2 regions of the Streptomyces sp. NPDC029466 genome follow, and region 2 is predicted to be linked to the other one. Evidence: riboswitches for the same ligand, from Rfam matches in the RefSeq annotation. Region 2 holds a riboswitch; the other holds the start of a gene.

Region 1 (3,201 bases), on a different contig from region 2:
CAGGGAGGCGTCGACCGCGGACTTGATGGTGGCGGGGGACAGGCCCTTGTAGCCGGGGAGGGCGCCGACCTTGGTGGCGATGACGACCTCGGAGCGGTTGCCGCGGGAGGCCAGCCAGTTGCCGAGGACGGTCTCGGATTCGCCGCCCTCGTTGCCGGGGACCCAGTACGAGTAGGCGTCGGCGGTGTCGATGAAGTTGCCGCCGCCCGCCACATACGCGTCGAGCACGGCGAAGGAGGTGGCTTCGTCGGCAGTCCAGCCGAAGACATTGCCCCCGAGGGACAGCGGGGAGACGGAGAGCGAGCCGAGGGGCTTGCGGGTGCTGCGGGCGCCTGGGGTGCTGTGTGTCGCGGTCATACATTGGTGCAGCGCGGGGGGAAGAGGAGTTATTCCTTCCTCATCCCCCCGCGGCCGACAACTCCCCTGAAAACCTTACGGGTTGAGGGGGCGGTTCAGGCTTCGATGCCCTACGTCACACACTGAGCCCATGCTCACGCAGCCACGGCATCGGGTCGATCGGGTCGCCGGCGTCGGGACGTACCTCCAGGTGGAGGTGGGGGCCGGTGACGTTGCCGGTGGCGCCGACGCGGCCGATGACGTCGCCGGTGTTGACCTTGCCGGAGGTCTTCACCATCGAGGACAGGTGGCAGAACCAGAGTTCGGTGCCGTCGTCGAGGGTGAGGACGATGCGGTAGCCGTACGAGCCGGCCCAGCCGGCCTGGGTGATGGTGCCGGAGTGCACCGCCTTGACGGGGGTACCGGTCGGCGCGGCGAAGTCCTGTCCGGTGTGGTCGGCGGCCCAGCGGTCACCGGCCTGGCCGAAGCTGGCGGTGAGCGTGTAGGAGGACACGGGGGCGATGAAGCTCTTCGCCAGTTCGGCGAGGCGCTCGGCCTCCGCCTTTCGTCGGGCCGCTTCCTCCGCCTCGCGCTTGGCCTCCATCTCGGCCGCCTTCTTGGCTGCTGCGGCCTTTTCGGCCGACTTCTGGTGGGCGGCGGCTTCCGTCGCGGCCTGCTGGACAGCGGCCTTTTCGGCGGCTTCGCGGGCCTCCTGCTCGGCGCTGCCCTGCTGCGCGTCGGCCTGCTGGAGGATGCGGCTGCGCAGCGCCTCACCGGCGCCCGCGGCGTTACCGGTGTCCGCGCCCGTCCCCGTGGAAGCGACAGCGGCCGCGCCGTCGGCGGGGGCCGAGGCGGCGTCGGTGGCCGCGGAGTCCTCGTCGGATATCAGGTCGCCGATGCCGGGCAGCTCCTTGGCGTCCGGCAGCTTCTCGGAGAGGTCGTCGGCCATGCCGCCGATGTCGGGCATCGAGATCGGCACCGGCGGACGGTCCTCGGCCGAGGCCATTCCGCCCGCGCCGACCGCCGCGATGACTCCGACACCCAGGACGGTGCCGCTGCGGGCGAATCCGCCGCCGCGCTGCTTGGCGACGCGGTGCTTGCCTCGCACGGAACGGGTGGATTCCTCGGTGGGATTCCATTCCTCCCACGGTCCGTCGCCGCCATCGACACCGGGGCCGGCGAAGGCACCTCGGTCATCGAGCTCGTAGGCGGTCGGGTGCTCGGGGGTAGGCCTGTTGGACGCCACGGGGGCGCACTCCTTTCCTTCCTTCTCGCCTACCGGGTTAGCTGACGGGTTCGGAGCAGGAAGGTCTCCTACGGACGCCCGCTGGCGGAGGGCGTCCGATTCACCCCAAGGAAGTGGTTCCCCGGTTCCCTTGGTGCAGTTCGAAGTGCTTGGGGGTGCGTGAAAAGCGCGTGCGGGATTCGGCGTCGGCGCGCGGTGCCGCCTCGGGCGACGGCTGGGACGACCGCGCTGCGTTATCGGACAGTAATAGAGACGGCGACCGAATTCCAAGCGTTCCCACGAATCCGTATGCGCTCCGCACAAGCTGCCGCGCGGCCTTTTCGGCCAGCAGGGCAGCAATCCGGGCGAGTTGCCCGCCATCCCTAAACGATCTCGGGTGGATTGTGTGCCAGTCGTTATGCGCAGGGGTGCCCCTCAGCTACGGAGGGTGAGAGCAGTAACGTCGGATCATGGTCGTCAACGTCGGGAACACCGGGAACGCCGGACGGGCTGCCGGTATCGCGTGGGGAGTGGCGGAGCGGTACCGGGAGTTCTCCTGGCGGGAGGCGCGCGGCCGGTCGGACGCGCACGAGGAGCTGAGCGCGCGGATCAGCCAGGACCCGGAGTTCTGCGATCTGCTGTCCGGCTCGCTGCCCGCCGGCAACAAACAGCAGCCGAACCTCCTGCTCGCCGCCGTCCGCTATCTCGACGGCCCGCACGCCGACATGGGCCCGCGCGGTGCGGCCGCGTACGGGCGCTGGCGCGAGTGGACGATCCGGCACTGGGACGAGGTGCGCGCGGTGATCATGCAGCGCGCCACCCAGACCAACGAACCGGCCCGCTGCGCCACCCTGCTGCCGCTGCTCGCCCGTCTGCCGCAGCCGCTGGCGCTGCTGGAGGCCGGCACGTCCGCGGGGCTGTGTCTGCACCCCGACCGCTATCGCTACCGGTACGAGGCCGCAGGCGGGGACGGGCCGCGCCGCCGGGCCGAGCTGGGGGCGCCGGAGAGCCCGCTGGTGTTCACCTGCCGTACGGGAGGGGCGGCCGACGAGCTGCCCGAACGGCTGCCGCGGATCGTCTGGCGGGCCGGCATCGACCTCGACCCGCTCGACCCGGTCGACGAACCGGACGATCTGCGCTGGCTCCAGGCGCTCGTATGGCCGGGTGACGGGGAGCGTGCGGCACGGCTGTCCGCGGCCGTCGACGCGGTGCGGCCGGCGCCGCGGCCGCGGATGGTGCGCGGCGACCTGCTCGACGAGCTGCCCGCGCTCGCCGCCGAGGCACCGCCCGAGGCGACGCTGGTCATCTTCCACAGCGCCGTGCTGCCCTATCTCCCGCCCGCCCGCCGCGAGGAGTTCGTCCGTCTCGTACGGTCGCTGCTCGCCGGGCGGCCCGGCGGCGGCCACTGGATCTCCAACGAGCACCACTCCGTGCTGCCGTGGATCACCGACTCCGCACCCCACTCACCCCGCCCGGACGACGCCCTGCACCTGACCCTCGCGCTCGACGGCCGCCCGGTCGCGCTCACCGGCCCGCACGGCCAGAGCCTGCACAGCCTCTCCGGCGCGAGCGGCGCGACGGGGCGCTGAGCGGGGCCCGGGGGGAGAGATGTGCGGCCCGGCTCCCGCACAGCCCGCCGT
Region 2 (3,201 bases):
AGGGATACGGGGAATTCCGGGGCGAGCGCCATCCGGGAGCGATGGCGGCCGATATCCGGGAGCCACCCGAAAAAGCGCACACCATTAAGCGCACGCGGCGCCGATAAAAAATCGGCATACCAAATGCAGGATCGCGGCATGGCAATTGCAGGCCCGGATCGAATAACGCACCGCCGCGCGCCACGGCTGCCGAATTCGCGCCTCTTTGTATACGGGGCGATTGTTAAGGGCGGACGCGTGCCGTGTTGACGGGTCGTTTCGGATCCCTCACCTCGGGGGCGGCGGGACGACGCAGCCGGTAGACGGGGAGCGAGCGCTCGACATGAGCCGCCATCAGGGCGCGCGCCCGTTCCGCGTCCCCCCGGGCCACCGCGTCCAGCACCGCGCCGTGTTCGTCCCAGGACTCGCTTACCCGGGACGGCAGTTCCACCGTGTACATCCACTCGATCTTGCGCCGCAGCTGGGTCAGCAGCGCCGTCAGGCTGGGGCTGCCGACCGCCTGGGCGAGCGTTTCGTGGAACCAGCCGTCCAGTTGGCGCAGATCCGCCAGGTTGCCGTGACGGGCTCGCTCGCGGCCGAGGCGTACCAGGCCGCGGAGCACCTTGAGGTGGGCCGGGCTGCGGCGGGCGGCCGCGCGGGCGGCGCCCAGCGGCTCCAACAGGGCCCGGATGTCCAGGAGGTCGGCGGCTTCCTGCTCGGTGGGTTCGGCGACGCAGGCACCCGCGTGGTGGCGGGTGGTGACGAAGCCCTCGGACTGAAGGGTGCGCAGCGCTTCGCGCACCGGCACTCTGGAGACGCCGTAACGGGCCGCCAGGATCTCCTCGATCAGCCGGCTCCCCGGCGCCAGCGCACCGGAGACAATGTCGTCGCGAATCGCCGTGCACACCGCATGCGCGGAAATATGGCCTCGCATCTTCCGTGCCTCCGCCGTAATCCCCTGGAAACGCCGCCGGTCGGCGGCTTTTCCGTGACTCTATTCGACTGGCACGGCTTTTCCGACGGCGTCCGGTTATTCATGGATAATTTTTGGCCGGAAGTCGCGGCCATCAGCGCAACTCGTGCGCGCGCACCGCACCCCGGATACGCCGAAGCCCCGGCCGGGGGACCGGGGCTCCGAAGGACGCTCGGCGTGTGGCGCCGGGCCAGTAGGGGCGCGGCACCGACGCGGCGCGGGATCAGACGTTGACGCCGTGCCCGCGCAGGTAGGCGACCGGGTCGATGTCCGAGCCGTAGTCGGCGCCGGTGCGGGCCTCGAAGTGCAGGTGCGGGCCGGTGACGTTGCCGGTGGCGCCGGAGAGGCCGATCTGCTGGCCCGGGGTGACCTGCTGGCCGACCGAGACTCCGAGCGACGACAGGTGGCCGTACTGGGTGTACGTGCCGTCGTTCATCTTGATCACGATGTTGTTGCCGTACGAGCCGCCCCAGCCGGCCTCGACGACGGTGCCCGAGCCGACCGCGTGGACGCTGGTGCCGGAGGCGGCGTGGAAGTCGATGCCGGTGTGGCTGCCGGAGGACCACAGGCCACTGGAGGCCTTGTAGGAGGTGGAGACGTAGGAGTCGGAAATCGGGGCGACAAAGGCGTTGAGGCGCTTGCGCTCCGCGTCACGGGCGGCGCGCACCTTGGCCTCGTGGGCGGCCTTGGCTTTCTTCTTCGCCGCCTCGGCACGCCGCTTGGCCTCGTCGGCCTGCTTCTTGGCGACGGCCTCGGCCTTCGCCCTCGCCGCGGCGATCTCCGCGTCGGCCTGCTGCGCGTCGGCCTGGGCCTCGACCCGGCTGGCGAGCTCGTCCCCCAGCACGACGGCCTGCTGGAGTCCGGTGTCGTGCGGGCGTGCCTCGTCCGTCGCGGCCAGCGCCGGCGAGGCCACGGAAGCGACCACACCACCGGCCGCGAGGGTGGCTATGCCGGCGATGTTGCGGCCCGTCTTGACGGGACGGCTCGTGCGACGGTGCTTCCCGGTGGCACGGATGAACGCCATGTGCTGGCTTGTCCTTTCCCTCCTTCTCGCCTACCGGGTTAGCTGACGGGTTCGGAGCAGGAAGGTCTCCTACGGACTCCTCGGAGAGGAGCCCGATTCACCCCAAGGGACATGTGGGTCCCCGGCTCCCCTGGCTCGCGCCGTACGGGGACTCGGCGATGGCTGCCCGGTGCCACTGTTGTGGCGGACTTGTGACGAACAGCCGGACTGACGCTAAACGGGGCAACTTTCAATCGGCAAACAGATCAGCTTTTTTGTGCGGGATGCCACAAGAACCGGGGCACCAGCCGCGATAAACCGGACATACGGCGGCTCCCGTGGCCGATAAGTGCCACGGGAGCCGCATGTCGATATATGACCTTCCGTCACACCGGCGGGACTAGCCGCTGACGACGGTCACCTCTCCGATGCCCAGCGCCTTGACCGGTTCGGCGATCTGTGCCGCATCGCCCACCAGGACCGTCACCAGCCGGTCCACGGGGAAGGCGTTGACCGCCGCCGCGGTCGCCTCGACCGTGCCGGTCTCCGCGAGGCGGGCGTACAGCTGCGCCTGGAAGTCGTCCGGCAGCTGCTGCTCCACCTGGTCGGCGAGGGTGCCCGCGACGGCCGCCGCGGTCTCGTACTTCAGCGGCGCGACCCCGACGAGGTTCTGCACGGCGACATCCCGCTCCTCGTCCGTCAGCCCCTCTGCCGCGAGGGTGCGCAGCACCTTCCACAGGTCCTCGAGCGCCGGGCCGGTGGAGCCGGTGTCCACCGAGCCGCTGATGGCGAGCAGCGCGGCGCCCGTGGAGCCCTCCGGGGAGCTGGGGGCGGTGGAGCGCAGGACCTGGCCGAAGGCCCGCACCCCGTAGGTGTAGCCCTTCTCCTCCCGCAGCACGCGGTCCAGACGGGAGGTGAGGGTGCCGCCCAGGCAGTACGTGCCGAGGACCTGCGCGGGCCACACCCGGTCGTGCCGGTCGGCACCGATACGGCCGATGAGCAGCTGCGTCTGGACGGCCCCGGGGCGGTCCACGATCACCACCCGGCCGGTGTCGTCGGCGATGATCGGCGCGGCCGTCAGCGGCTCGGCCGTGGAGCCGGTCCAGGCGCCGAGAGTGCCGGCGAGCGCCGCGTCGAGGTCGACGCCGGTGAGGTCACCGACCACTACGGCGGTGGCCGTGGCGGGCCGTACATGGGCGTCGTAGAAGGCACGGACGGCCGCGGCGTCGATCCGCGCGACGGTCTC

What was found. A riboswitch is a leader RNA that binds a small molecule or an ion and turns the genes downstream of it on or off. The one in region 2 is predicted to bind cyclic di-AMP.
Region 1: another riboswitch for cyclic di-AMP. It lies ahead of ACZ4XD_RS06485 (M23 family metallopeptidase); the one in region 2 lies ahead of ACZ4XD_RS11280 (M23 family metallopeptidase).

Annotation. Positions count from the first base shown of each region.
Region 1 covers NZ_JBVHZH010000004.1:269,894-273,094, reverse strand. The annotation lists gene ACZ4XD_RS06490 (aldo/keto reductase) at 1-357, opposite strand, end outside; gene ACZ4XD_RS06485 (M23 family metallopeptidase) at 473-1,582, opposite strand; cyclic di-AMP (ydaO/yuaA leader) riboswitch at 1,594-1,748, opposite strand; gene ACZ4XD_RS06480 (DUF2332 domain-containing protein) at 2,032-3,150, shown strand.
Region 2 covers NZ_JBVHZH010000010.1:116,925-120,125, reverse strand. The annotation lists gene ACZ4XD_RS11285 (GntR family transcriptional regulator) at 224-913, opposite strand; gene ACZ4XD_RS11280 (M23 family metallopeptidase) at 1,176-1,976, opposite strand; cyclic di-AMP (ydaO/yuaA leader) riboswitch at 1,989-2,144, opposite strand; gene ACZ4XD_RS11275 (M16 family metallopeptidase) at 2,356-3,201, opposite strand, start outside.